Regions from separate parts of the uncultured Rossellomorea sp. genome, predicted to be linked through region 1. Evidence: riboswitches for the same ligand, from Rfam matches in the RefSeq annotation. Region 1 holds a riboswitch; each other region holds the start of a gene.
The links. Region 1 has a riboswitch for S-adenosylmethionine ahead of Q1B03_RS14820 (methionine ABC transporter ATP-binding protein). Riboswitches for the same ligand answer to the same signal wherever they lie in the genome.
Positions count from the first base shown of each region.

Region 2: linked by a shared signal. The riboswitch ahead of metK (methionine adenosyltransferase) and the one ahead of Q1B03_RS14820 (methionine ABC transporter ATP-binding protein) in region 1 are both predicted to bind S-adenosylmethionine.
Region 3: linked by a shared signal. The riboswitch ahead of Q1B03_RS11225 (Fur-regulated basic protein FbpA) and the one ahead of Q1B03_RS14820 (methionine ABC transporter ATP-binding protein) in region 1 are both predicted to bind S-adenosylmethionine.

Region 1 is NZ_CANKZT010000004.1:37,349-47,271, reverse strand. Features, by position in the region: gene Q1B03_RS14835 (YecA family protein) at 1-745, shown strand, start outside; gene Q1B03_RS14830 (MetQ/NlpA family ABC transporter substrate-binding protein) at 830-1,651, opposite strand; gene Q1B03_RS14825 (methionine ABC transporter permease) at 1,673-2,338, opposite strand; gene Q1B03_RS14820 (methionine ABC transporter ATP-binding protein) at 2,328-3,341, opposite strand; SAM riboswitch class I at 3,413-3,518, opposite strand; gene chbG (chitin disaccharide deacetylase) at 3,997-4,692, opposite strand; gene Q1B03_RS14810 (GntR family transcriptional regulator) at 4,713-5,438, opposite strand; gene Q1B03_RS14805 (6-phospho-beta-glucosidase) at 5,660-6,967, shown strand; gene celB (PTS cellobiose transporter subunit IIC) at 6,991-8,283, shown strand; gene Q1B03_RS14795 (PTS lactose/cellobiose transporter subunit IIA) at 8,280-8,594, shown strand; gene Q1B03_RS14790 (PTS sugar transporter subunit IIB) at 8,607-8,912, shown strand; gene Q1B03_RS14785 (DUF2922 domain-containing protein) at 9,014-9,232, opposite strand; gene Q1B03_RS14780 (DUF1659 domain-containing protein) at 9,273-9,491, opposite strand; gene Q1B03_RS14775 (Glu/Leu/Phe/Val dehydrogenase) at 9,620-9,923, opposite strand, start outside.
Region 2 is NZ_CANKZT010000001.1:1,286,293-1,296,215, reverse strand. Features, by position in the region: gene metE (5-methyltetrahydropteroyltriglutamate--homocysteine S-methyltransferase) at 1-2,156, shown strand, start outside; gene Q1B03_RS06670 (biotin transporter BioY) at 2,575-3,114, shown strand; gene Q1B03_RS06665 (GNAT family N-acetyltransferase) at 3,158-3,946, opposite strand; gene Q1B03_RS06660 (lmo0937 family membrane protein) at 4,179-4,328, shown strand; gene pckA (phosphoenolpyruvate carboxykinase (ATP)) at 4,382-5,971, opposite strand; SAM riboswitch class I at 6,301-6,444, shown strand; gene metK (methionine adenosyltransferase) at 6,656-7,858, shown strand; gene Q1B03_RS06645 (gamma carbonic anhydrase family protein) at 8,096-8,611, opposite strand; gene Q1B03_RS06640 (alpha/beta fold hydrolase) at 8,697-9,500, shown strand; gene Q1B03_RS06635 (tetraprenyl-beta-curcumene synthase family protein) at 9,515-9,923, shown strand, end outside.
Region 3 is NZ_CANKZT010000002.1:867,264-877,186, reverse strand. Features, by position in the region: gene Q1B03_RS11250 (glycosyltransferase family 4 protein) at 1-1,053, shown strand, start outside; gene Q1B03_RS11245 (carbamoyl-phosphate synthase) at 1,053-2,228, shown strand; gene Q1B03_RS11240 (phosphotransferase) at 2,263-3,297, shown strand; gene Q1B03_RS11235 (glycosyltransferase family 4 protein) at 3,325-4,593, shown strand; gene Q1B03_RS11230 (protoporphyrinogen oxidase) at 4,742-6,139, opposite strand; SAM riboswitch class I at 6,432-6,539, shown strand; gene Q1B03_RS11225 (Fur-regulated basic protein FbpA) at 6,640-6,855, shown strand; gene Q1B03_RS11220 (TVP38/TMEM64 family protein) at 7,172-7,741, shown strand; gene Q1B03_RS11215 (stage II sporulation protein P) at 7,827-8,993, opposite strand; gene Q1B03_RS11210 (DUF2975 domain-containing protein) at 9,092-9,565, opposite strand; gene Q1B03_RS11205 (flavin monoamine oxidase family protein) at 9,704-9,923, opposite strand, start outside.

The sequences.
Region 1 (9,923 bases):
CCTGGATGAATATGAGTTTGACCAAGACTTTTATGATCATGGGAAAAGAATCATCAAGGAGCTTATAAAAAAAGGGGGCATTGAAAGCTGGGAAGTACAGAATGGACTTCAGAACATTATGGAGGAAGAGGAGTTTTTCGGATTTGAATGGATATATGTTGTCTACATGGCAGGTGAAATGCGGGAAGAAAGTGTAGTCCCCCTATTAGTGAGTCTCTTTAAAAACGAAGAGGAAGGCGACTTTTTATTTGAGGAAATTGCAAATACCCTCGTCAAAATAGGGACGGACCTGGTCGTACAAGAAGTTGAAAAAATAGCACTCTACGGAAACACCTTTTTCTACACTTTGGATGTACTTGGAAGGATCAAAACCAATGAAGCTGAACAAGCATTACTAAGACTGTTTGATCAAACCGAGGACCTAACCGCCAGAACAATCATGGCAGATAATCTATGTCGACATCTATCAACAGACGCGATTCCCAGGATAGAAGTTTTAATTGAAACAGGGTATGAAGATGGGCTGCTTTGCTTAGAAGAATCACTATATGTCAATTGCGTCATGAATGGCATCCAACACCCCAAACTTCCAGAGTGGAGACACTTACTGGAGGTAATGGAACTTGAAATGTTGAATGAACCAGCCGCGCTAATTCCACAACCCGTCATAAACGAAGAAAAAGTAGGACGCAATGACCCTTGCCCATGCGGCAGCGGTAAAAAATATAAGAAGTGCTGTCTATAAAATGAGGGACGGACCTCCGCATTTTGCGGAAGCCCGTCCCTATGGCTTTCTTATATTAAATATCCCGACTAGAGGTCCGTCCCTCTACTCCATCCACTCAGGCTTACCGAAGCCTTTGAATTCTTCGTCGATGATTTTCTCGAATTCGTCTGCTTCGACGACTGCTTTGATGTCTTTCACCAGTTGTGAGTCAACGTCCTTCGTATTTACAACCACTCGGTTTCGATACTGATCGGGCATGTCCTCCAGCTGAAGTGAATCAAGTAAGTCCATATCGGCAGCGAGTGCATAGTTCCCTGGAACCGCAGATAGATCAACACTGTCAACTGCTCTTGGCAGCTGTGCTGCTTCGATTGGTTTGAATTGCAGGTTTTTCACGTTTTCTGCAATATCTTTTTCTGAAACAGTCAATGGATCTGTATCCGGCTTTAACGTGATCAGCTTAGCATCCTCCAGAATCTGAAACGCCCGTGCTGCGTTCGTCGGATCATTAGGAATGGCAATGGCACTGCCTTCTTTTATGTTTTCAATCGAATCGAACTTCTGTGAGTAGATTCCCATTGGAGCCGTTGGTACGACAATCACTTCGGATAAATCCATATTATGCTGTTTCGCGAAGGTTTCCATGTAGATTTTATGCTGGAAAAGGTTCGCATCCAGATCTCCCTGGGCCAGTGCGTTGTTCGGCTGGATGTAATCACTGAACTCTTTCACTTCAACCGTGTATCCTTTTTCTTCAAGACCGGGCTTGATCGCTTTTGTCACCATATCACTGTATGGTCCGGATGTCGCTCCAATGGTTACCTCTTTTTTATCTTCCGCGCTTGAACTTGCTTCGTCCCCGCCGCAAGCTGCAAGAATGCTCATTGTTACCGCTAATGCTACGAATAAAATCCACTTTTTCACTTGTTGTTCCCCCTAAAGTAGTTATCGTTTATCGACTAATCGTGCAAACACATCACCCGTATACTGGATGAGCTGAACTAAACAAATTAAAATGACGACGGTCGTGATCATCACCGTGTTGTCATAACGGTAGTATCCGAAGCGGATCGCCAGGTCCCCGACTCCGCCTCCACCGACGATCCCAGCCATGGCGGAATAGGCGACTAAACTGATCGTTGTAATCGTGATTGCCTGAATCACCGCCGGTCGTGCTTCCGGTAACAGCACGTCCTTAATGATCATCCAAGGACTTGCCCCCACTGAAACCGAAGCTTCAATGACACCTTTATCAATCTCTCGCAATGACGTTTCTACCATTCTCGCAAAAAATGGAATTCCCGCAACAGAGAGTGATACGGATGCTGCCGTCGGTCCGATCGTGGTTCCGGTCAATAGTTTGGTTAATGGTAAGAGTGCTACTAATAGAATAATGAACGGAACCGACCGCACCATATTGACGACAAATCCAACGACCTTTTTAATCAAACTATTTTGTAAAAACAAGCCTTTGTCTGTTACAAAAAGAAGAATCCCAAGCGGTAATCCCACTAAAATCGCGACTCCAAGTGAAATCCCCACCATATAGACCGTTTCAAAAAAGGCTTTATTCAATTCTGGCAAAATCGCAGTCAATGAATCAGGCAGCATTCTCAAGCACCTCCAAGCTCTGCGTCTTCAGCGTGATGAATCGGATCGCTGCTTCGATTTCTTCATGGGAACCAATCAGCTCCATGATGAAAATCCCCAGTGGCACTTCCTGAATATATTCGATCTTGCCGTGCAGGATATTGCCTCGCACCTTGTATTTCTGGAACACTTCCGATACGACGCTTTCCTCTGCGATCGATCCTTTGAATTGGATTTTGATCAGTTTTCCTTTCCTTGATTCCACGAGGTGCGGCGGGAGTTCAAATTGAAGGATTGTTTCAATGAATTGCTTCGTTAAAGGCTGCTTAGGTTCTGCAAACAGGTCATAAACCGGCCCTTCCTCCACGATTTTCCCGTCCTGCATCACGGCCATCCGGTCGCATATCTCTTTCACCACTTCCATCTCGTGTGTGATGAGGACGATGGTCAAACCTAGTTCTTTATTAATCTTTTTCAATAGTTTCAAGATTGATTTCGTTGTATTCGGATCGAGTGCCGAGGTCGCTTCGTCGCAAAGTAAAACCGATGGGTTATTCGCAAGGGCTCTCGCAATCCCGACTCTTTGCTTTTGTCCTCCGCTGAGCTGGGCCGGGTACGCATCTGCTTTGTCCGATAGACCGACCATCTCAAGGAGCTCGACGACTCTGGGCTTGATTTTCGCTTTAGGTACACTAGCCGCTTTCAAGGCAAAAGCCAGATTGTCAAACACCGTTTTGGATTTGATCAAGTGAAAATGTTGAAAGATCATGCTCGTTTTTTGACGGGCGAGTCTTAATTGTTTGGACGTGAGTTTCGTGAAATCCTGTCCGTCAATGATGATTTCTCCTGATGTAGGGGTTTCTAATAAATTCAGGCAGCGAATGAGTGAACTCTTCCCCGCTCCACTGTATCCGACGATTCCAAAAATCTCACCCTTTTCGATTTTTACGGAAACGTTATCGACACCGACCACCGTTTGCTTTTTTGTACTGTAGGTTTTAACTAGATTTCGAATCTCGATCAATGTGCACACCCCTTTTTTCATCCAATAAAAAATGCCTCTTTCAACTGAAAGAAGCATCGCCTGTTTATCTCGACTTATCTCTCAGAATGAAATCATTCTGCAGGAATTGGCACCGTTCCAATACTGGAGGTTGCCGGACGTCGTAGGGCCTGATCCCTCGGTCACTCTGGATAATTGAAAGTATGTAATTTTCTAATTTTTTAATCTTATAGAGGATAATACTGGGTATGGGAATGGAAGTCAATAGGGAATTTTACAGTTGTTTTTATGTAAGCGTTATCTTTATTGTTGTACTAGGGAAGGTTTTTTTGTGTTGTTGGACTAGGGTTTGATCTTGGGGTGGAATATATCCACTTTTTTACAGTTAATAATATATTCCTAAAGTTGATAATAAAAGGGGGAATGTCGATAATAAAACTCCTCGCACCCTATCAATCCATGTATCTCACATCGATTTCAGTTAATATCCTGCCTTTACACCATCTCAAAGACTCAAAAACCATACATATTATCCAAAAACATTCCTTTCCACCTCCAATTGGGACTAACCTCCATTACCAATACAAAAAGGCACTACCTTCAATAGCAGCACCCCGATCATTTGTCATAACAACTCACTACAAATATTCTAATCTCTCAAACAACCAAACGAAAACTAAAACGTCCACTCCTTAATCACTGTCAACACATCCAACTCCCTCAACCGCTGCTCACAATAAGAAGAATTCATCTTCAAATAGGAATCAACATAAGCCGGATGACACATAATCTCAAGCGTCTCACCTCCATCCCTGCTGTCCAAAATCCTCTTCAATCCTTCAACCGACACTCCGTCCCCATAAAAGTCCATCGAGAACCGATCGGTTAACACATCCATTTCGCCACCCTTATCACCAAAAACATTCCGGACCGGTACCCCAAAGCGCTCTGACAATCTCTTCACCACCGGGATCAGTGGTCGAAAGCTATGAACATGATGATGACTGTCAATATGAGAAAGGGGCAGACCGAATGATAGAAATTTATCCACCTGAGCCTCCCACTCCATTTCAACCTCATCCACATTGATTTCTTTTTCTTCAAAAATCCTGCTGGTGTAACGGAAAAAGCCTCTTTCATCCTGTAGTGATGGTACCCCGGCCGAAACCGGTCTCCCGCATGTCAGTGTTAAATGGATCCCAACCTCTAATTCAGGAAAAACCTTCGCCAATTCCAACGCATGCAGAGTCCCGGGCATATTGACAAGCATCGTTGTTGAGTTGACAATTCCAAACCGGTGACTATCAACGATGCCATAGTTCACTCCCCGGCATAAACCAAAGTCATCTGCATTGACGATCACGTTCCTCATAATCCCCCATCCCCTTTTTTCTAATAGGTTCTTTCTACAAGAAAGCTCGCTTTATCTCCTCTGAAGATCGCTTTGGAAAATTCGATCACGGATCCATCCTCTACATAAGCTGTCGTTTCGATCATAAAGCAAGGTGTCCCCTCTGGTACCTCAAGCTTCCCTGCCACTCGCTCATCTGCTAAAAATAGCTCGATGGTTTCGATGGTTTTTTTAATTTTTATCTCAAACTGTGTTTCCAGGAGCTTGTAAAGAGATCTTTCACATTCGTCTTTATCAAGGCCTGGCGTCTTGTACCAGGGCAGATAGGCCACCTCATATTGCAGGGGCAGCCCGTCTGAATATCGGATCCTCTCTAACCGATTGACGGGATCTCCATTCTTCAATTCCAACGCTTTTTCCACTGTGGATTCTGCCGGGATGACATTCATGCTCAGTACCTTGATCTTAGGTTTCTTACCTTGTAATCGCAGTTGCTCTGTGTAGTTGTCGATCGTCGAGGACAGGATTTGACTGACTTTCTCTTCTGCGACAAAGGTTCCTCTTCCTTGCTCGCGATACACGTAACCTTCAAGTGTCAGCTGCTGGAGCGCCGTCCGGATCGTCGTACGGCTGACATTAAACTTTTCGCAAAACTCCGCCTCTGTCGGCAGTTTTGTATTCGGCGCATATTCTTTATTTTTAATCATGTGGATGATTTCTTCTTTTACATGCGAATGCAGGGCCTTTGCTTCTTGTGTCTCTTTCATTCTGTTTCTCCCTTCCACTTTCTTCCTATATTTGTTATAACACATCCACGTGCAATTCTCTATTCCTAATCATTTTATCATAAAAATAATTTGTTATTACAATTAAATAAAAAATAGTCATAAAATTTATATTTGTCATTACAATATATAGACGAGTGAAAATTTGTATGATACATTATAGAAAATAGAAATCGCTTTCAAAATGAAGGGAGCTCGACAGAATGTCATTAAAGGTGGTCATAATCGGAGGCGGATCAAGCTATACACCAGAAATTATCGAGGGGTTCATCCACCGATACAAATCTTTTCCTGTCACGGACATAACGCTTGTAGACATCGAAGCAGGGAAAGAGAAGCTTGAGATTATCGGGCAATTTGCTCGTCGAATGATCCAAAAAGCAGGTGTGCCGATTGAATTGGAATGGACCCTTAACCGCAGGGATGCCTTAATTGGCGCTGACTTTGTGACAACACAAATCAGGGTGGGCGGCCTCTCAGCCAGGGAAAAAGATGAACGGATACCGTTAAGTCATGGTGTCATCGGTCAGGAAACCAATGGAGCAGGCGGTATATTCAAGGCCTTGCGCACCATTCCGGTCCTAATGGAAATTTGTCATGACATCCAACAGATTTGTCCCCATGCATGGCTTATTAACTTTACCAACCCGGCAGGCATTGTTACGGAAGCCCTGCTTAAATACAGTACACATCATAAAGTCATCGGGGTGTGCAATATTCCTTTCAACATGAAAAACAGCGTCGCCGAGATGATGAATTGTTCTGCAAATGAAGTACAAATCGAGTTTGTAGGGATGAATCATTTTGTGTTTGGAAAAAAGGTTTGGGTCAAAGGTCAGGATGTCACCGATCAGGTTCTGCAAAAACTGATCCATCAAGAAGTGGATTACTCACCGGCCAACATCGTCTCACTCGGATGGTCGAAGGAATTTTTACAAGCTCTCGGGATGCTTCCCAATCCTTATCATCAATACTACTTCCAACGGGACTCTGTGTTGGAAAAGGACCTTCAAGCTTATAGAGAAAACGGTACACGGGCAGAGGTTGTTCGAAAAGTTGAAAAAGAACTTTTCATACAATATATGAAAGAGGAGTTAAATGAAAAACCAAAAGAACTGGAAAATCGAGGAGGTGCCTACTACAGTGATGCTGCCTGCAGCCTCATGGCGAGCATTTACAACAACTCAGGAGACATCCAAACCGTCAACACACTGAACAACGGAACCATCCCGGACCTGCCACACGACGCTGTCATCGAAGTAAACGCCGTCATTACGAGGGACGGACCTCGGCCAATCGCCACCGGCCCGCTGCCTCCATCTGTTAAAGGAATCATCCAACAGATGAAAGCTTTCGAAGAATTAGTGATACAAGCAGCACGATCTGGTGAGTACTCCGACGCCTACAGAGCCATGGTGATGAATCCGCTAGTACAGAACGAAGGGGTAGCAAGACAACTAGTCGATGAATTATTGGAAGCTCACAAAGAGTTTTTACCGCAATTCAATTAATCTAGTAAATGGGGGAAAGAGAAATGAGTAAAGTAATGGGGTTTATGGAAAGCAAGTTTATGCCTATTGCAGGAAGAATCGGGTCCCAACGACATCTCGTTGCCATCCGTGATGGATTCGTTTCGATCATGCCGCTGATCATCGTGGGATCTTTGGCTGTCTTATTAAATAATCTGCCGATTGATGCCTTTCAAAATTTTATGGTCTCTGTATTCGGCGAAAGCTGGAAATCCGTCGGGGGGAATATGTGGAATGGATCATTCGCCATCCTCGGACTGCTCGTCGCTGCATCCATCAGTTATCATTTAGCCAAGTCCTATCATATCGATGGGTTGTCAGCAGCATTAGTATCGATAGCTTCACTCATCATCCTCACACCGGTAACAGAAGACTGGGGGATTTCCTACGCCTGGACCGGAGCACAAGGGATATTCGTCGCCGTGATCACGTCCCTCCTTGTCACAGAATTATTCAAAGTGTTGATTCGCTCGAAGTTTACGATCAGTATGCCGGACGGTGTACCTGAAGGGGTAGTGAAATCATTCAAAGCTCTGATCCCGGCTACGATCATTTTGATTCTTATTGGTCTCATTCAAGCTCTCTTAACTTCTTTTGCAGAGAAAAGTATATTCGAAATCGTGTTTACGGTGGTTCAGGAACCATTGCAAGCCGTCTCAAACTCACTGCCATCAGCTATTGTTGTAGCCTTCTTAAATCATTTCCTTTGGTTCTTTGGCTTACATGGCACAAACATATTAGGTCCGATCATCGAACCGATCTACCTTCCTTTAATTGAAAAAAATCAGCAGCTGTTCGCAGATGGTATGAGTGCCTTTGACGTGCCATACATTGTGACAAAGCCCTTCTTCGATGCTTATGTGTACATGGGTGGATCCGGTACGACGATCGCCTTGATCATCGCCATCTTCCTTGTGGTGAAGACGAAGCATTACCGCACAGTCGGAAAATTGTCTGCTGCACCTGGTGTCTTCAATATAAATGAACCGGTCATCTTTGGATTGCCGATCGTGTTAAACCCGCTTATGTTTATCCCGTTTTTACTGGTCCCAGTCGTGCTCACTGTTACATCTTACCTGGCACTGAGTTTAGGAATTGTACCAAAAACCGTCGCGATTGTTCCTTGGACGACACCACCGATCATCAGTGGCTACCTTGTAACGGGGGGATCCTGGAGTGGGATTGTCCTTCAACTAGTGAACCTGACGATTGCCACACTCATGTATATCCCATTCCTGCTCGCATCGGAACGGGCCCAATTAAAGAAAACAACCGAAACGAGTGATAAAATCGCATGAATGCAAATCTGACTTTAGAAGAGATTTCTTTTCATATCATATTACATGCTGGAAACGCACGGTCTTCCGCCATGGAAGCCCTCCAAGCTGCAAAGAAGAAACAATTCGAAATAGCGGAGGAAAAAATGGCTGAAGCAGCGAAAGAAGTACATCAAGCTCACCACTATCAAACGCAATTACTACAAAAAGAAGCAAGTGGTGACACACAGAATCCTACGATTCTATTGATTCACGCCCAGGATCATCTCATGAATGCCATCACCGTTAAAGAACTGGCACAGGAAATCATCGAAATCCACCAAAACAAGTAAGGAGTGCTTTATATGAATATCATGCTGGTCTGCTCGGCAGGCATGTCAACGAGTATGTTAGTCCAAAAAATGCGGAAAGCCGCTGAAGAAAAAGGCCTTGAAGCCACCATTAATGCTACATCTGAAGCTGACTTAAGCAATCATTTAGATAAACTGGACGTCATCCTGATCGGACCTCAAGTCCGCTATCTATCTTCTAAAATCATTGAAAAGGCAGAGCCTTATCATATTAAGGTAGATGTCATCGATGGGATGCACTATGGAATGATGAATGGTGCGAAGGTGTTAGAGCAGGCAGAAGGGCTGTTGGGAAAATAATTGTTTCATGATTGAGAGTGACCTGGAACAGGTTACTCTTTTTTCATATTGAGGAACATGAAGAAAGTGCCCCCCCTATACAGGAGAACACTTCCAATCGATTACATTACTTCATAATCCGTCACATTACGTTCTACCACACGGGCTCCTTCCACACTCACGAGTGCACCATTGGAACTTCCAAACACATTGGTCGCGATCAGGTTATCCATCGCTGCTTTCACCGCCACAGTATCAATCGGCTCGATTGGGTCATTAATGGTTAGTTTCGCCGGCTTCCCCGTTTCCGTTTGGAATTCCAGTTCTAATACTTTTGCCATGCTGCATCTACCTCCTTTCTTTTAAAATATCGATCTACCCTTACTCGTTAATGTCGAAGCTTTGGACCTTCTCGATGTTGGACAATCCTTTTGATGAAAGACTAGCCAGCGATAAAGCTGCGCTGTTCATCTCATCCGCTGTTGCCAGTGCATTGATGTAGCTGTACGATTTATACACAAACTTAGGATTCCCTTTCTCGTCCAGGCCATCATTGTAAGCCAGTCGTATTCTCGTAGACTTTAAATCCGCTGTTGCCATGTGCCTCACCTCCTTTCACCCTTTATATAGGGAATAGGAAGAGCGAAGGACACCCCGTTTGAAAAAAAAGAGGGACGGACCTCCATTCCTAGTACCAGCTCCTAGGAATGGAGGTCCGTCCCTTGTTCTTAATAAAGTTTTCCTTGCCTGTATAGAACCGTCGATAGTTTCATGACGGAGTGGATGTAGCAGTTTTGGCGCAGTGGGAATGGATCGCCGAAGAATAGCGGCAGGACGGTGTCCATGGTTGATTTCATTTTGTCGTAGAGGAGGTTGAATACTTCTTCCTCTGTGTAGAACTGGGTTTCCCGTCCTTGCAGCCATTCAAAGTAGGAGACGATGACCCCTCCGGCATTGGCCAGGATATCGGGGATGATAATGACTCCTTTATCACTTAAATATTTATCCGCTTCCGTTGTGATTGGAGCATTG
Region 2 (9,923 bases), on a different contig from region 1:
TGAAGAAGCAACTGGATCAGGGAATTGATTTGATTCCGGTTGGAGATTTCAGCTCATATGATCATGTGCTTGATACAGCCGTCATGTTCGGCTTGGTTCCTAAGAGGTTTCATTATGGTGGGGGTAAGGTCTCTCTTGAAACGTATTTTGAAATGGCCAGAGGATCAAAGGACGCGGTGGCACTGGAAATGACAAAATGGTTTAACACCAACTATCACTATCTCGTCCCTGAACTTGATGGGATCGTTCCCCGGTTGGTGGAAAATCGTCCCCTCCATTTTTTTAGGGAGGCAAAAGAAAAACTGGGTATAGAAGGAAAACCGGTTATCTTAGGTCCGTTCACATTTGTGAAATTGTCCAAAGGGTATGATAACGGGGACTATAAAACCATCGTTGATCAATTTGTCCCTCTTTATGCTGAAGTATTGCGTGATTTACAGGAAGAGGGTGTAGAGTGGGTACAAATGGATGAACCGATCTTGTGCACATCCATCGGGGATGAAGAGATGGATCAATTTAAAGAAGTCTATCAAACACTTAAAGAATCCTGCCCCGGGTTAAAGATCATCCTCCAAACCTATTATGATAGTTTGGAAAGGTACCAGCGGGTGTTAGCACTCCCAGTGGACGGCATAGGGATAGATTTTATGCATGATCGTGGTAAGAATTTGGCGGCGCTGAAAAGATTTGGTTTTCCTAAAGATAAATTCCTGGCTGCCGGCATTCTTGATGGCAGGAATATTTGGAGAAGTAATCTTGCTGATACCCATTCGCTTCTATCGTTCATTGCAGGGTATGTTCCGAGTGATCGCTTGATCATACAACCATCATGCAGTTTACTTCATGTACCTGTAACCTTGCAGAATGAAGAAGCAATTGATACACCTCTCATTGACGCTCTATCATTTGCTGATGAGAAATTACATGAAATCACAATTTTAACGAAGGGGATTCGTGAGGGAGTCGAGACAATAGAAGATGAGATTGCTCAAAGTGTAACGGCGATTAAGAATTTAAACGAATCACCCCTGCGCAATAATAGGGAGGTGCAGGAAGAGGTTGAGGAATTGCAACCCGATAATGTAGGGAGAAAGGATCCTTTCCATATTCGTAAACTGGAACAGGCGAAGTACTTTTCATTACCTTTTCTACCTACCACTACAATAGGAAGTTTTCCTCAAACCCAGGAAGTAAGAAGGCAAAGGTTGAAATGGAGGAAGGGAGAACTTTCTGATGGGGAGTATCAACAATATATTCATGCGGAAATAAAACGCTGGATTGAAATTCAGGAACAAATAGGTCTTGATGTGTTTGTACATGGGGAATTCGAGCGGACTGATATGGTTGAATTCTTTGGTGAGAAATTAGATGGTTTTCAATTTACGAAGTTTGGATGGGTACAATCATACGGTTCCAGATGTGTGAAGCCACCACTCATTTACGGTGATGTGAATTTTAAAGAACCGATGACGGTTAAAGAAACCGTATATGCCCAATCATTAACCGATAAACCGGTTAAAGGGATGTTAACGGGCCCGATCACGATTCTAAATTGGTCATTTATTCGGAATGATATATCACGATATGAAGTATCGAATCAAATCGCACTTTCTCTCCAAAAAGAGATAGAGGAATTAGAAGCCCATGGGATTCGCATGATACAAGTCGATGAGCCGGCACTTAGGGAAGGTCTGCCTTTAAAGAGTGAAAATTGGGAGGAATATCTAAAGGCTGCCGTTTATGCCTTCAGATTGGCCACTTCATCTGTACAGAAGCAAACCCAGGTCCACACACATATGTGCTATTCGGATTTTGAAGATATTATAGATGCCATCAGTGATCTGGATGCTGATGTCATCTCGATTGAAACATCAAGAAGTCATGGGGAGTTGATCCATGTTTTTGAAGATTATACGTATGACAAAGGGATTGGTCTCGGGGTATATGACATTCATAGTCCACGGGTGCCGAAACGTGAAGAATTAATCCGCAATATACATCGGGCTCTGGAAGTGCTGGATCCCCATTTATTCTGGGTCAACCCGGATTGTGGTTTGAAAACACGTGGGATCGATGAGACGGTCTTAGCTCTTAAAACCATGGTGGAAGCTGCGGAACAAGTGCGTGAAGAAGTGCTTCTTAAAAATGAAAGATAATAGACGGAGAACGAAGAGAAATATGATCGAGTGTAGCTGTACGCTCGTGTGATCCACCTTTACAAAACGCAGGGCGCAGGTGAAAGGAAGTGCGTCCTGCTCATAAGGAGAGAAAGAAAATGCCATACATAGCCATAGGAAGAATCATTCAAGTATTTAATGAACATCAGCCAAATCGCACTATCCTATATTTGGTGAGTGATAAGGGGATTGATGAGTTCCCAAAAGGGAGGGTTACATTAAAAACCGCTTTAGAATGGCAGGCTAAAGAAATGATATGTAATGTTTATGCTCCCAGTTAAAAAACGAGAGGGAAGAAAAATAAGCTTCCCAAAATCCTTTCAATTGTGTTAACTTAATGTTATACATAGTTTACATACACAAGGGGGATTTGAAAGTGAACGGAGAAAAACTAAGGATGATCATTCACTGTGCCATCTTTGCTGCGATTACGGGGATTTTCGCTCAAATCGAGATTCCACTGCCACTCGTACCAATCAGCGGACAAACATTGGCAGTAGGAATTACCGCGACGATTCTTGGAAGCCGATATGGAGCGTTTGCCATGGTTTGCTATGCAGCCCTGGGAGCAGTGGGTGTTCCTGTATTTGCGGGCTTCAGTGGAGGGGCACAGGTACTGGTCGGTCCTACGGGAGGCTATATTTTCGGCTTTATCGTAGCGGCTTTCTTTACAGGCTTCATTCTTGAAAAAACCAAATTCACCATTCCGATGGCGATGATTGCCAATACAGTCGGAATGATCATTACGTTGATCCTGGGTACCATTCAACTTAAATTTGTAGCCGATCTTAGCTGGAATCAGGCAATGGCAGCAGGTGTATATCCATTTATCGTAGTTGGACTTATCAAAGCATTCCTGGCCAGTTGGATTGGAATCACTGTAAGACAACGACTGGTTCAGGCGAGGTTAATCGGGAATCGGAAAGCAGCAGCATAATGAAAAAAGTTGACTCTTTGTTGGGAGTCAACTTTTTTTATGACTAAAATTTATACATAGACCAATATCCTATATCCTTGAATCCGATTCGCTTATAAATTTTCCCTGCTTCAGGATTATCATAGAATAAGCACAATTCTTTTCCTTCTTCTAATACGTCACGACAGAGCTTCGTCATGCATTCCGTAGCGTATCCTTTTTTCTTGTACTCCGGATGGGTACAAACTGCCACAATCATCGCTGACATACTGTTTTCGGCGGTTGTAGAGGCGGAAGAAACAAACTTTCCGTCTTCCTCTACGTAATAGCTTCTGGAAACACCGGCTTCCATGCTGTGTTTTCTTTTTTCTACAGAAAAATCACCACCACTAAATTCAGGGATGCTGTTCAATAGGTCCACAAGTTGAGGTAGATCATTGAGGGTAGCCTGTTTAACATGAGGCAGGGCATGTCGGTTCATTGATTCCGTGTTGTCACATTTCGCATAATACATATGTCTTATTGATTTAGTTTCTCTGGATAAAAAGGGTTCAACCTGCGTCACGATCCTTTTTAATCCGGAAACGATGCTGTAGTCTTCAGTCCCATTGATGATTCTGGCAAACCCTTCCGCATCAAATTCACCCATGGAAAAAGGGATGAAGTTTTCTCTGTACTTAAGGAGGATTCCCCTCAAATTCCCTTTCGCATCAAAGTCGCCCCAAATTTTCTGAAAATCCTGTTCATACCCAAAGGCTTCAATGTCCCCGATAATAAACAAATTTTCAGCCGGCTGCTGCTGAATGAGTTGCTGACAAATATCATGATCCTGTTCTGTAAGTTGTCTGATCATCTTGATTCCCCTCCGTGAATTTTAATCATTATCATACAAAATTAGAAATATTTAGTAAAGTATTATTTTTAGGAAAATTTAATGAGAGCAAGAATTTTATTGAGTAAATTCAGCGTGACTAACAGAAGTTACTAATGGTTGTATATTTTTATATGTGAAATACCATGTATGGTTTTAAATTTATGGAAATAGGGAATCTTAGCATCAATCACAGTTATTAGGAGGGAAACTCATGCTTTGGACCATTATTGGAATTCTTTTAGTCCTTTGGTTGCTCGGATGGATCTTTAAAATCGGAGGAGCCATCATCCATATCTTACTCGTTATTGCCATTGTAGTCTTTTTATTTAACAGAATCACCGGCCGTAAAAAAGGATTATAACCATAACAAAGGTCCGTCCCTCAAGAATGAGGGACGGACCTTTGTATAGTAGACTATTTAACGGATGGACCGCCTTTAAGTTCGATTTCAGATGGTACGTTTGAGAATTTCTTGAAGTTCTCGTTGAATTTGTGGGCTAGTTCTTTTGCTTTCACTTCATATGCTGCTTCATTGGACCATGTTCTTTTTGGTTGCAGCACTTCGTCAGGAACACCAGGAACGTGAACAGGGATGTTCAGACCGAAGATGTCGTCCGTTTCTGTTTCAACGTGAGTCAGTTCGCCTTCAAGAGCTGCTTGAACCATAGCACGAGTGTAAGATAACTTCATGCGGTTACCAACACCGTATTCTCCACCAGTCCACCCGGTGTTCACTAAGAATACCTGTGCATTGTGCTCATCGATTTTCTTCCCAAGCATCTCGGCATAACGAGTTGCAGGAAGTGGCAGGAATGGTGAGCCAAAGCATGTTGAGAACGTTGCTTGTGGTGAAGTGATCCCACGCTCCGTACCTGCAAGCTTCGATGTATATCCACTTAAGAAGTGGTACATTGCTTGTTCTTTCGTCAGTTTGCTGATTGGAGGTAATACCCCGAATGCATCTGCCGTTAAGAATACGATTGTATTTGGATGTCCTGCAACACTTGGTTCAACGATGTTTTCCATCGCTTGAAGAGGGTATGCAGCACGAGTGTTTTCAGTTAATGTGTTATCCTCATAATCCGGGATGCGGGAATTGTCATCAAGGACAACATTTTCAAGGACAGAACCGAAACGGATGGCATCGAAGATTTGTGGCTCTTTCTCACGTGTCAGACCGATACATTTAGCGTAGCAGCCGCCTTCGATATTGAAAACACCGTTTGGAGACCAACCGTGTTCATCATCGCCGATCAAACGGCGGTTAGGGTCTGCGGATAAAGTCGTTTTTCCAGTTCCGGATAAACCGAAGAACAATGCCACATCGCCTTCGCGTCCCACGTTTGAAGAGCAGTGCATGGAAAGGATATCGGATTCAGGAAGCACGTAGTTTATGACAGAGAAAATCGATTTTTTCATTTCACCTGCATACTCAGTACCACCAATCAGGACAATTCTTCTTTCGAATGATACAATGATAAATGTTTCAGAATGAGTTCCGTCAACTTCGGGATCCGCCTTGAAGTTCGGAGCAGAAACGATTGTGAATTCTGATTGGTGACCCTTTAGCTCTTCTTCTGTCGGGCGAATGAATAATTGATGAGCGAAAAGATTATGCCAAGCAAATTCGTTGATAACCTGAATCGGCAGTCTATGTTTTGGGTCTGCACCTGCGAACCCTTGGAATGAGAACACTTCTTCTTTTTCTTTTAAGTAATTGATCACTTTTGTATATAGTTTATCGAATGATTCTGAAGAGATGGGTTGATTGACAGAACCCCACTCAATCTTATCCTTCGTGGATGGTTCTTCAACAATAAATTTATCCTTAGGAGAGCGTCCTGTGTATTTACCAGTTTCTGCTCTGACTGCACCTGATGATGTTAAAACGCCTTCATTGCGTTGAAGGACTTTTTCAACTAGTTGGGAAACAGATAATTGTTCCTGAATATTTTGACCGTTAAGTAATTCTGTTAATTCATTAGACATGCTCACTGAATTCATTAGAACCCTTCCTTTATATAAATTTATTTAATGGCATCGCTTACTTCACAAAAATAGTATAACACAATCAAGCTATTAGTCTATACTATTTATTTAATTTTATAATGTGTCTTCATTTTGTCACATTTTTCGTCCAAATACAGCTTGTTTCTTCTTATATATATGAAGAAAAAATCTAAATGTTTAGCCTCATTACCCCATTAGGTTATTTTAATGAAGAAAAATAGGTTGAAGTCATAAAAAGAGGCTAAAAGATTGGTTAAACCTGTCACTCGAAAAAAAGTTGACACCTCTAGTCCTAAACGTTATCATTGTTCCTTGAACGGATACTCTTATCCTGAGCTGGTGGAGGGAGCAGACCCTATGAAACCCAGCAACCTGCTAAATAGTGAATGGATCTTATACTTTGAAACGATCCGATTAAGCGAAGGTGCTAAACTGAGGCAAGGTCTATGAACCTTGAACGATAAGAGAGAAAAGGCGCGGCTATGATCTGAAACCTTTCCTCTATTGCTTTAATCATGAGGAAGGGTTTTTTCTGTTTATAGAGGATCAAATGCACATAATTCATGATTTTTTTATAAAAAAACCATGTTTACTTCATACTACTTAGGGAATGAGTACCGTATCTGTTTAATGTTTTGTTAGATCAAAGTCTAACAAATAGCTTAAGGAGGAACCTTGATGTCAACTAAACGTCGTCTGTTTACATCTGAGTCCGTAACCGAAGGACATCCAGATAAAATTTGTGACCAAATTTCTGATTCAATTCTTGATGCAATTCTTACCAATGACCCTAATGCTCGTGTAGCATGTGAAACGTCTGTTACAACGGGTCTTGTACTTGTTGCAGGTGAAATTACAACTAGTACGTATGTCGATATTCCGAAAATCGTTCGCGAAACAATCCGTGAAATTGGCTACACTCGTGCGAAATACGGCTTTGACGCTGAAACATGTGCAGTATTGACATCCATCGATGAGCAATCTGCTGATATCGCTCAAGGGGTAGACCAGGCACTTGAAGCCCGTGAAGGACAAATGACGGATGAGGAGATCGATGCAATCGGAGCAGGTGACCAAGGGTTAATGTTTGGATTCGCTTGTAATGAAACGAAAGAGCTTATGCCTCTTCCCATTTCCCTTGCTCACAAAATTTCCCGTCGCTTAACGGAAGTTCGTAAAGAAGAAATTCTTCCTTACTTACGTCCTGATGGAAAAACGCAAGTAACAGTTGAATATGATGAAAACGACAAGCCGGTTCGAATCGACACGATCGTTATCTCTACTCAACATCACCCTGAAGTAACGCTTGAGCAAATCCAGCGTAACTTGAAGGAATATGTCATCGATCCGGTTGTACCGAAAGAACTGATCGATGAGCAAACAAAATATTTCATCAACCCGACAGGTCGTTTCGTTATCGGTGGACCACAAGGTGATGCAGGTTTAACAGGACGTAAAATCATCGTTGACACATACGGCGGATATGCTCGTCATGGTGGCGGTGCATTCTCTGGTAAGGATGCAACGAAAGTGGACCGTTCAGCGGCATATGCAGCACGTTTCGTAGCGAAGAACATTGTAGCAGCTGGTTTAGCTGAAAAATGTGAAGTTCAATTAGCGTATGCAATCGGTGTTGCTCAACCGGTATCTATTTCAATCGACACATTCGGAACGGGTAAAGTATCAGAAGACGTATTGATTGATGTTGTCCGCAACAACTTTGACCTTCGTCCTGCTGGCATCATCAAAATGCTGGACCTTCGTCGTCCGATCTACAAGCAAACAGCTGCTTACGGACACTTCGGCCGTAACGATATTGATCTTCCTTGGGAGCGTACAAACAAAGCTGAAGCATTAAAAGCAGAAGCGTTAGGCGAATAAGATAAGATCAAAGAGACCAACACTTTATGGGTGTTGGTCTCTTTTTGATGAGTGGCATTTCTAATTGATTCGGCGAAATTTATTAGTTTGTGTCACATGGCAGACATATCCCGATACTGGCAGATATATTTCTAAAACGGCAGATAAAACCTGTTCGAGGAAACAATCACACGTGTTACACCTGAAAATATTACATGAGTAATCTAATGAAGGATGGGGTATCCCAAGTATAAGAAGTTAAAATGGTTTGATGCTTTTATAATATTGTCCTTTTTCAGCGTATTCTCTGGAAATGCGCTTCATTTCGCTAATATCATGTTCGTTTAGCTCTCTCACTACTTTTGCTGGCCTGCCGAATGCCAGCGTATTAGGAGGAATGACTTTCCCTTGAGGAACAAGGCTTCCTGCTCCAATAAAAGCTCCTTCACCAATTTCAGCATTATCGAGAATAATGGATCCCATACCGATTAACGCTTTCTTTCGAATTTTGCAGCTATGTAGAATCACTCCATGGCCGACGGTTACTTCATCTTCAAGAATAAGAGGGTTATTTGGACTCTGATGGAGAATGGAATTATCCTGTATATTTACTTTATTACCGATTTTCGTTGGAGCGACATCCCCTCTGATGACGGTGTTAAACCAAATACTGGACTCTTCCCCGATCTCGACATCCCCGGAGATGGTCACATAATCGGCAATGTAAGCTGAGTGAGAGATGACTGGTTTTTTATCATGATACGGATAGAGCATTTTTTACTACCCCTTTCAATAATATTTACTATAATAAATGGTAGCAGAATTCAATCAATTAGAGAACTATAAAGGAGGGATTGCCATGTGGAAATGGGAAACAGATCAAGAAGCAAAGGCAGTCATCGTCATCATTCATGGAGCAATGGAACATCATGGCAGGTACGGTTGGCTCATTGAAATGTGGCGTGCAGCAGGCTATCATGTCATAATGGGGGATTTACCGGGGCAGGGTATGACCTCAAGAAGTAAAAGAGGACATATTGATTCCTTTGATGAATATATAGTGGAAGTGAAAGATTGGGTACAGGCAGCATATCAATTTGAATTACCAGTATTTATGATAGGTCATAGTATGGGGGGGCTTGTTGCGGTGCGTATGCTTCAGGAATCCCATGTGAACCTGGCAGGTGTGATCTTGTCCTCACCTTGTTTAGGCTTGGTCACGACCCCTTCAAAACCGATCGAGCTCTTGTCCCACGGTTTGAATAAGATCGCTCCCATGGTGAAGTTTCCATCCGGGTTAACGATCGATATGGCAACAAGAAATGCAGACGTACGTGAAATTGACAGCAACGATTCACTCTATATCACCAAGGTGTCCGTCCGCTGGTACAGGGAGCTCGCCCATGCGATCAAACTGGCTTTTATAAACCTGGAAAAAATGCCTGACGTTCCACTGCTCGTGTTGCAGGCTGGTGATGACAAAATCGTCGATAAAAAAGCAGTGAAAAAATGGTTCAACGAACTGTCTTTATCTGAAATGCATTACAAAGAATGGCCGAAGTGCTATCATGAAATCTATAATGAACCAGAACGAGAAGATATATTTGAGTACTCCAAAATTTTCATTGAAAGTCGTTTGAAAGCGCTAGGATACATTTTGTAAAAGAGGTGGTAAAGGTGTCCATTCCAAGTGATCCCTTTTCGTTAATGACAAGAGTATACCGAAATGTTTTTCCGATTGTTCATAAAGAGTTAGATGAGTGGAAGAGGCGTGCAGAAGCGATCCCCAATCAGGAATTGAGAAGCCAGGCCCTTGCCAGTATAGAGCATAAAACGTTTCACTGTGAAGGTGGATCGATTCTTTCCCTGCTGGCACTGGACAGAAAAGAAGAAACGATTCGATTCATCGTCGCCTATCAAACGATAAGCGATTATTTGGATAATCTGTGTGATCGAAGCGTTTCCCTGGACCCCGACGATTTTGCCCTCCTTCATCAATCCATGAAGCACGCCCTGACGGTGGGCGCTGTCCCTGTCAATTACTATTCTTTAAGGGCGGATCAGGATGACGGGGGGTATCTGAGGG
Region 3 (9,923 bases), on a different contig from region 1:
GTGGATATCATTGCTCCAAACCATTTTTCTCAAATAAAAGCAGAGAAAATTCGTGAAGTGGTTGTTCCTGAATTAAAGACCTTTTTCAAGGAACGGTATGGAACGTACACAAGTAAAATTATTCAAAGCTGCCGTCTCCTCTACATTTATGAGCAGATGATGCAAACCGTTAAGTTGGAGAAATACGACATTCTCCATGCTCAGGATTTATTCACAGCCAATATATTAGGTAGATTTAATGAAGACTTAGGTAAACCACTTCTTTTCACCCCTCATGGTATGTTCACCTTTAGCAGGGTCAAGTTCAACCGAATTGAAAGAGGTTCTGAGGAGGAGGTTTATTACAAAGAAATTGAGAGAAAAGCGATTGAATATGCAACTCATATGGTCATTTTAAGTGACTCTTTCCGTGATCCATTAAGCTTACTGGGTGCGAAATCTGCAAAACTTACCACCGTCAACACGGGGATTGATTTTAAATCCGTTGCCCGGAGTGAAACGAGAGGGAAAATTGTGATTTCATGTATAGCAAGGCTTGGACCAAGAAAAGGACATTCAGATTTATTAAATGCTCTTTCTCGAATAAATGGAGCAATTCATGGTGTCGAAGTGCAAATTGTTGGAGATGGAGAAATGCGTGAAGCCCTGGAAGCTCAAGTCCAATCGTTAAGACTATCCAACGTACACTTCTTAGGTAAACGAGATGATGTCCCTTCCATATTAAGTAAAACTGATATTTTTGTTCTGCCAACCATCAATGACAATTTACCGATTTCCATCATTGAAGCCATGCATAGCGGTGCAGCGATACTTACAACCAATTGTGGTGGAATTACAGAAATCATTCACCATAATGAAACCGGAATCATTGTAGAGCCGGGTAATGTAAATCAGTTAGCAACTCAACTAAAGAACCTAATTGGAAATGAGGCATTGCGAAAGAAACTTGGCAACAATGCGTATCAATATGCCAAGAACCATCTCACACGTCAAGCCATGGTTGACAAAATTGAAGAGATTTACCAAGATCTATTAGCTTCGGGAGGAGAATAATGATGTCATCACACCCAGCTGTTGTTCTTGATTTAAGTGCCAATGGAGTTGGTATCATTCATGCTCTTTCTCGAAAAGGAATTGATGTATATGCATTTGATACAGAAGGTCCCTATTCTAGAGGGAAATCCAGACTTGCCACTTGTGGGGTATGTCCAAGCCCCTTACATCAAGAAGCCGAGCTGCTTTCTTTTTTAAAAGGAGTAGCGAAGAATCTTGATGAGAAACCCGTGCTATACGCAGGTGCAGATGATTATGTTGTCTTTATCTCTAAATACAGAAACGAATTATCTCAGTACTATTTGTTTCTATATCCGGATCACTCTCTAATTATGGATTTATTAGATAAGAAGAAAACCTATGAATTAGCATTACAATATAATATCCCAACCGCAAAGACCTTTTTTGTGGAAAACGAAGAGCAGCTTGATGATGCGATTACTCAATTAGAATTCCCGTGTATTTTAAAACCTGTGTTCGGACATGAATTCAGAAAACATGTGAATAAAAAGGCCATTCATATCCAGGACGCCATTCAATTAAAGAAAGTCTTTCCTATCTATCGGAAGTTTGGAGAGCTTATTATTCAAGAAATCATACCCGGAGACAACCAATGTTTCTATAAAGTGGCTACATTTTTTGATGATGAAATGGAATTACTAGCCCTTTTCACTCTTCAAAAAAACCACCAGTTCCCTGCACAATTTGGAACGGGAGCACATATTGTGAGCAAACGAATACCTGATCTGGTTGAAGTCGGTGTTCCACTTTTGAAAGAGTTAGGACTAAACGGAGTAAGCATGATCGAATATAAAAAGGATCCCCGGGATGGACAATATAAGCTCATTGAAATCAATCCCAGGTTCTGGTTGACTCATAGTTTAACAGGTCATTCCGGAGTCGACTTTGCCCATCAGTATTATCTGTACCTTACTGGTCAACATCCTACTCCTCAACTGCAGCAAATTGACGGGGTTCAATGGATTTACATTGTACGTTACTTCCTCACCTTTCTTGAAAAACGAAAGAATGGTGAAATGAGCATTAAAGACTTCTTTAATGGGTTCAGAGGTAAAAAGGTATTCGCCCTACTTGCCTTTGATGACCCTATGCCATTCATCAGGAGTACCACGTCTCACCTGTGGAATGCTTGGAAAAGAAAACGAAAGGAGTGACTTTAGTTTGTACACACCACAAGAAGTGTATGCCATGTTTCATAAGCATGGCATCGAAGAAAAACTCTCAACATCACTTGGGAATAAAGTGTCCATTCATGCTGCATCAATCCAAAACCTTAAATCAACAAAAAGGAGCAGCATTTATCAGCTTCAGCTACAGAAACAAACAGACATCTTCCCCATCATCTTTAAAATCTACCATTCTACCAAATACAAAAATGAAGTCGAAATCAATGTTTACAGCCAAGCCTACCCATTCTTAAAAGAGTTTCTTCCTGAAATCTACTTGATGGAGAAACAGGGAAGTGACACCTGGGTATTCATGGAGTTTGTTCGTCAAATCCGGGGGCAGCTTACCTTTACACCTAAGCACTTTGATTACATTATCCCAACACTTGCCAAACTTCATGCCCACACGTACGAAGGAAAATTCACGAAAGAAAAAAACATTTTTCAGTCTTGGTTTCCCATCTACAGCTCGATAAAAATGAAAAAAGACCGGGAAAAATTCATCTCTAATACGATGACATTTCTTGACGATGCCAAGAAGGATAAACAATTGAAAGACATCATCAAACCACATTACAAATCATTAAAAAATCTGTACAGCCACGGTCCCGACTTTTTCCCGGAATTAATGGACAGCGGCTTCTCGATTACCCATGGAGATCTTCATATGCAGAATATCTGTTCAAAAGATGTAAGCAAAAATCAACCTTGGGAGATTCAATTCATCGATTGGGAATCAGCCAAATTTTCCCCGACATGGTTTGACATGATTGTATTGGTAGAGATTTTACTAGCCTTCAGGAAGGATTGGCAAAGCAATGCTGAAGAGATTCGTACCCATGCGGTTGACGTGTATACGAATGAAATGAAGAAATATGGAATCGACTTTTATACCAAACCGATTCATCTGTACAAAATGGCGTACCTTCAACGAACTCTCGAAAAAGGATTACACACTCAGCTTAGACGTATCTTTGACAATCGAGGCGGTGAGCTTCTCCCTTACCATTTAGAGAAAATATCAACCTGGGGAAGTGAACTGGGAATCTATAAATAGAAGAAAGGATGAGAAAATTTGAGTCGAATGCCCGCTCTCAACATTCACCCCTCTCTTCTGGCCATAATGGATCAGTATTATGGAGTGAAAGGAGACTTTGAAGAGTCTCTCACTCTACAACCATTCTGTCAGAAAACAACAGGTGACGATTTAAAGCCGATGAAAATTTTATACGTCACATTTTTTCAATATCCTCATACAGGTGGATTGTCTCATTACATCACCTCTATAAAAAACGGATTTGAAGAGCTCGGTCATAGTGTAGATGTACTAGCGCCTAACCACATGACTTCAGAACAGCTTGATGAATGGATTCCTCAAGCTGCCTCTGAAGCACGTACCTTTATGCTCGGCCGCTATGGAATCGCCAATGAAAAAATCGTCAAAAATCTCAGTTTTCTTCATGTATTCGAACTGTTTCTTAAAGAAAAAAATCTCCAGCAGTATGACATCATTCACGCTCAAGACCTATTTGCTATCTTCATTCTCGGCCATTTGAACCAAATGTATCAAAAACCATTACTCTTTACGCCACATGGGTTCTTTACGAAAAGCCGCTTAAAATTCAATAAAATACAGATAGGATCCATCGAAGAAGTCTATTTTACTGAACTTGAGAAAGTAGGTATTGAAGCAAGTACTGAAATCGTGATGATCTCAGATTCCTTCCGGCCTAACTTAATGGATTTCGGTGCAAAAGATGAAAGGATGACCACCGTTCATACGGGCATCGATTTTGAACCACTTCCTCATAAAAATCATGAAAACATTATCCTAACATGTGTCTCCCGACTGTCCCCTCGTAAAGGTCATGGATTTCTCTTAGAAGCATTGTCCAAGCTTCGTGAACACCTGACTAATGTAGAAGTATGGATTGTCGGAGATGGTGTCATGAAGGATAGACTGATAAAACAGGCGGAAGAACTTAAGCTAAATAACGTAATCTTTTTTGGAAAACGTCACGATATACCCTCTATTCTTTCCATGTCGGACATCTATGTGTTAGCAACTGTGAATGACAACTTTCCCTTATCCGTCATGGAAGCGATGTTTTCCCGGCAAGCGGTCATCTCCACCACATGTGGCGGACTTCCGGAAATGGTTCAGCATGAAGAAACAGGCATCCTTTGTGAACCTGGTAACGTCGAACAACTTGCACATGCGATAAAGCGTTTCATTACAAATAAGGAAGAACGTGACCGTTTTGCTAACGCTGCTGAATCCTATGCTCGTCAACACTTAACCAGTCAAGTTATGACGAGAAAAATTGAACAGATTTATCAAAGGTATTTATGAAGAAATGAGAAGGAGAATAAACTGATCCAGGACAGTTGAATATTTCAATAAGAAAATGGAGAATGAAGAATGATTTCATAACTCGTGCAAATATAAAGGAAAAGAGCTTGGTAAATTCCAAACTCTTTTCTTTTATTATTTATCTTCCTCAAACGTTCTCCTCTAACTCATCTATAATACTTTCTGCAGTTTTCTTACCGTTTTGAATACACGCACCAATGCCCACTCCGAAATACGAAGCTCCAGCCAGCTTCACTCGTGGTAGTTCGGTTGCGAGATTTTTATCTAACGATTGAACAGACTGACTATGCTCAAGATGATAGTTAGGCATAAGGTCTTTCCAATTTGTCACTTCGACAGAAATCGGGTCTCCGTCTATGCCGACACTTTTTCTGATATCGTCAAGTGCCGTGCGAACCAGTTCTGCCTCGCTAAATTCTTTCAACACTTTATAATGAGGATTTGTGCTTTTATAAAAAAGTCGCAATAAAAGATTTTGGTCATTGGACGTGTGCTTCCACTTCCGACTCGTCCATGTGCAGGCATCACATTTCACTTCGTTGCCTTTGGAGACGATGAATCCTGTGCCATCAGCAGGAAGTTCCTCAGCCGGTATATTAAATCCGAGGTAGATCGAAATCAGTGAAGAGTTTTTCAGTTTATTGAAATCAGGATCAAGTTTTTCATGAGTCAGAATCTTTTGGGCTACATCATGAGGTGTTGCGAATATTGCATAATCCGCTTGAATGCTCCCTTGACCACTGAGAGTCAGCTCATATTTGTCTCCTGTTTTTTGGAGCTTAGTAGTTTCCACTCCCTTTATGATTGTCGCACTGGAACATTTTTCTTCTAAACGTTCAATGATGGTTGATAAACCATTTTTAAACGATATGAACTTTTTATTGGATGGACCTTGGAATTTTTGTTTGTTTTTAGATAAACCTTTAATAATACTGCCGTATTCATTTTTATAATCAAGTAAGTATGGGAGTGTCGAAGCCAAAGTAAGTTTATGCAAATTTCCAGAATAGACGCCTGATAATACTGGGGCAACTTGATTCTCTACCAGTTCTTTACCTAGGAATGCTTCTAAAAATTCACCGATTGAACTTTCTTTTGTAAATTGTGTGTTTTCAGTTTCAAGATCTTTAAGTGCTGCATTCTTACCTTTTTCTGACACCAAGCTGCTATTTTGAAGGGACTCAACGCTCATAGGAATTCCGAAAATCGTGTCATGTGGAATCTTATGCAATTCTCCATTGGTATATATGTAAGATGTGCCTGTTTCATTATAGACAAGTTCATCTTGAAGATGAAGCTCATTAATGAGAGGGAGAACCCCTTCATTACGGGCCACGATGGAATCGGCTCCTGCTTCCATAATGAATTCCGCTTCTCTTACACTTCTAATTTTGCCGCCGAGCTGCTGATTACGCTCGATTAGTATTAACTTGATATCTATTTCTCGTTCTTTGGACATTTTTTGAAGATGGTACAGCGTTGTTAATCCTGTAATTCCTCCACCTACGACAACCACTGTCTTCATACGATTCACTCCAATAATTGCGTTTATGTATACAGATTATCATGTTTTTTGTTGATTAGAAAAAAAATCTGTGTCTGAATTGGGAAAAAGTATCGGGAATAAGGGGTTGAAGGCTGATTTGGGAGCATAATCTGCCAAGCTAAACCGTTTCTTTTCAACTTCAAATTTTTTATTTCAACTTACTCCAACACCCTATTCTACCTCTAATGATGCACCACTTTATATAAATACCAAGTTGACAACTATGAATACTCACCTATATAATAGATGTAATTCATGACAACTATATAATCACTTATCCAGAGAGGCAGAGGGACTGGCCCGATGATGCCTCAGCAACAGATTCTACATCATAGAACACTGTGCTAATTCCACAAGCAATTTGCTTGGAAGATGAGTTGAAGTTTTGTTACATAAAGCCTTCTTCTTATCTAATGGGAAGCGGGCTTTTTTCAATGACCCTTCCTCAATTCGGACACATTATAAGAGGAGTGATCACAATGGGAGAAATCCTACAAGAAGCGATTCATAATCGACGAAATGAATTAATTAACAAATTGATTATCCATAACATTTTCAAAAAAGGCCACAAACAATTATTCGAGTTGACGCTGCAGGAATTAGAGGACGAATTTAAATACATTCAGCAGGAAAGCCATCCGCACAGCGATGTAGGATCGATTAAATGGAAAAACTGTGCGAAGTTAACCAGCTAAAAAAGCCCCCATCCATGGAAGTGGATTGGGGCTTCCTTACTTTCCTATATTTAGGAATTTAAGCTAACTTTCTGCATTAACCCGGACACTTAAAGCATATATCTGTGCATGTATGCCAATGGTCGTAAACATGTTACCTGCACTCATTTTCGCACGCTACATTGACAAGTGATCAGTCCTTTTCTAAAATGACAAAGGATTGTTCTGGATGAAATTCATGTATGATACTATTTAATTTATATCATATAGTTTCCACCTCCCCCGGATTTCATATATCTTTCAAGGTTAGTCTAATCTCTTACAAAGGAATATACATATGTCCCTCAATCTGCAGCATTTTATGAACGAATTCATCGGCCTCGATAATTGGTCTCTCTTTTTTATCAGTATTTTCATTAATGTTGTCATCAGTATCCTTGGTTTTCTACCGAGTGTCTTCTTGACGGCCTTTAACATTTCCGTATTCGGGTTGTGGCCTGGAATCGGAATTTCCACCCTTGGTGAATCATTAGGAGCCATTGTTAGTTTTTATTTATATCGAAAAGGAATTAAGTTTGCTCGTATTGATCAGATACTTTCGAACAATTATTTTCTCAAATTAAAAGAGGCCTCAGGTACCGAATGGATCATACTTCTAATCTTATTTCGCATGGTCCCATTTGTGCCTTCAAGTGTGGTAACCGTTGCGGCTGCCTTTAGCTCTATTCCAATTGTGGTTTTTTCTGTGATCAGTTCCGTCGGCAAGATTCCTTCGTTGTTGATTGAGGCATTCGTGGTGGTGAATGTGTTGGGTGCGGATAAGGGGAAGGCTATTTTGTTAGGAGGTTCGGTGGTAGTCGGGATGTTTTATTTGGGATATCGTTGGAGGAAGAACTCAATTTCATGATTGTCACAGTTACGGAAACCACTCTCCTCCGGAACTGAAAAAAAAGACGTCCACCACATGGTACACGTCCTTTCTCCCCCATTACTTATTGTGCATTCACCTCGACAGCATCCTTCTTGTAATATTCTGCAAAGATCTCCGCAAATGCTTCTGTTGAGTTATACAATTCTACTAAATTATTTTCCACTCCGCCAAACTCAAGAAGCATGGCTCTCTCAGTTAGGTCCTGATTGTAAACCCCGTTACCTTCTGCTCTTGTTTTGATAAAGACTCCGCGGCTGATGCCAGGATACTTTTCTTCTAATTTAGCATTTAATTCTTTAGCGATTTTCAGGTTCTTTTCGAAGTTTTTGTTTTCTTTTCCTACAATAAAAAATAAGCGGGCATAGTTTTTGCCGTTAATGGTTTTGGTTGTGATGTTTCTTGGCTGGGAATCCCGGTGGATATCGATCAGGTAGGTTAGGTCATTGTCTTGAGCGATGGCTTCCTGGACCAGTCCCCTAGATAATTGATACGATTCGAAATACGTCCATGACTTATCTTTAAGTGCTTTATTTACATCCGTCTTATCTTGAACCGCACCAATTCCTCTTGATTCAAGCTCTTGCTTCAACTTTGATCCAACAGCAATGACATTAACCTTCTCATTTGTACTCGCCGGATCTTTAGAGTCGTTGTTTTTAATCAGTGGACTAAAGGCTTCCCAGCTGTGGGAATGATAAATGAAGACGGATTTTTCATCGATTTCCTGAATACCGTCTCCTGAGTTGTTGTTTGCTTGATCGATTTGACTCTGGTCAATTTCTTGATCTTTCAACTGATCTTCTGTTGGCGCCGGCGATTCGTTCGGAAGGTTCGTAATGTCCGTCCCTTTCCCTGCAACTGCTATATGAGTGTGATAATTTTCTATCCCTGGGATTTCCCGTCCAAATAAACTTCGTGGATCAAGTAGTGATACGTTCGTGACGCTCTCTAACCAATCAAAATCATTGTTTAATGCTGATTCATTAGTGACCCGGAGTCCAGTCATTTCCTGTGACAGCAGCATGAGAAACGTTTCCTTCGGGACGAGTTCAGACACCGATGAATACAATAAACTATCCACCCTCAATTTAATCGCTGTTGACGAGATCAACCATACGGTCAAATACATGAGGACAATACCGATCAATACTACCCGAATGATGGCCTTCATAGAGACGAATACTAGTGGGACTAAGCTATTGTTGTTTCGAGACTTATACGACATCATCAGTACCCCTATATAAAGTATTTAATAGTTAACTTTATGCAGGAGGTTGATAGAGTAGAAGGTTTTTTCAGGGATTCGGTCGGATTTCCTACTTCACCTTATACCGTGAAATCATTTTCAGATTTAAGTTTAAGTGCATTTCGCAGTAATTCTTGAAGGACTGCTGCGAAAATCGAAATGGTTACAGACGCAAAACTAATGATGATCCCTACCATGGCAATACCAGGATGTAGAGCATTTTGGATTAATAGAAACACTATACCTGCCACATAAATGGCAGTGATTAGTAAGGCATTCAGTTTTATTCGGTGAAGAGCCACTATTGCTTTCGCTGAAAAAGCGTTCTCTTCAATATACTTTAAAAGCTTAAAAGCTTGATACAGCGCTAAATTAAATGGAACCGCTGTTAAGTATACCCCTATTAGAATCGGCCATTTCAAATAAGCGAATTCGGGAAATAGATCAGCAGAATGCTTTGCCATGGTTGGCAACCAGACAACACAAAGGATGAATACAATCGCTCCTACTGCCATTACTGCCCCTTTTAAAAAAGTCGTCGTTCCTCGTTTCATAACACACCTCTGATACCATGTTTTTCTAAATTATATAATGAGATTTATTGTTTTCCAATAAAATATGATTGATTTTTTATTCTCTATTAAAAGTTTCCTATAAAAACAAACGCATGAGTAATCTCATGCGTTAAATCCTTATCTGCTATTCACTTCATTGGCTGCCCTCACCCCCGACTCAACCGCCCCTTCCATCCAACCATGAAAGGAGGAAGTGTGCTCTCCAGCAAAATGAATTCTGCCTTCAGGTATCTTAATATAATCCCCAATATCACTTGCCTGACCAGGGGTATAAAGGGTAAAACATCCAGCCGAGAATGGATTTTTACTCCAGTTGTAAACTACATAATTCAGTATT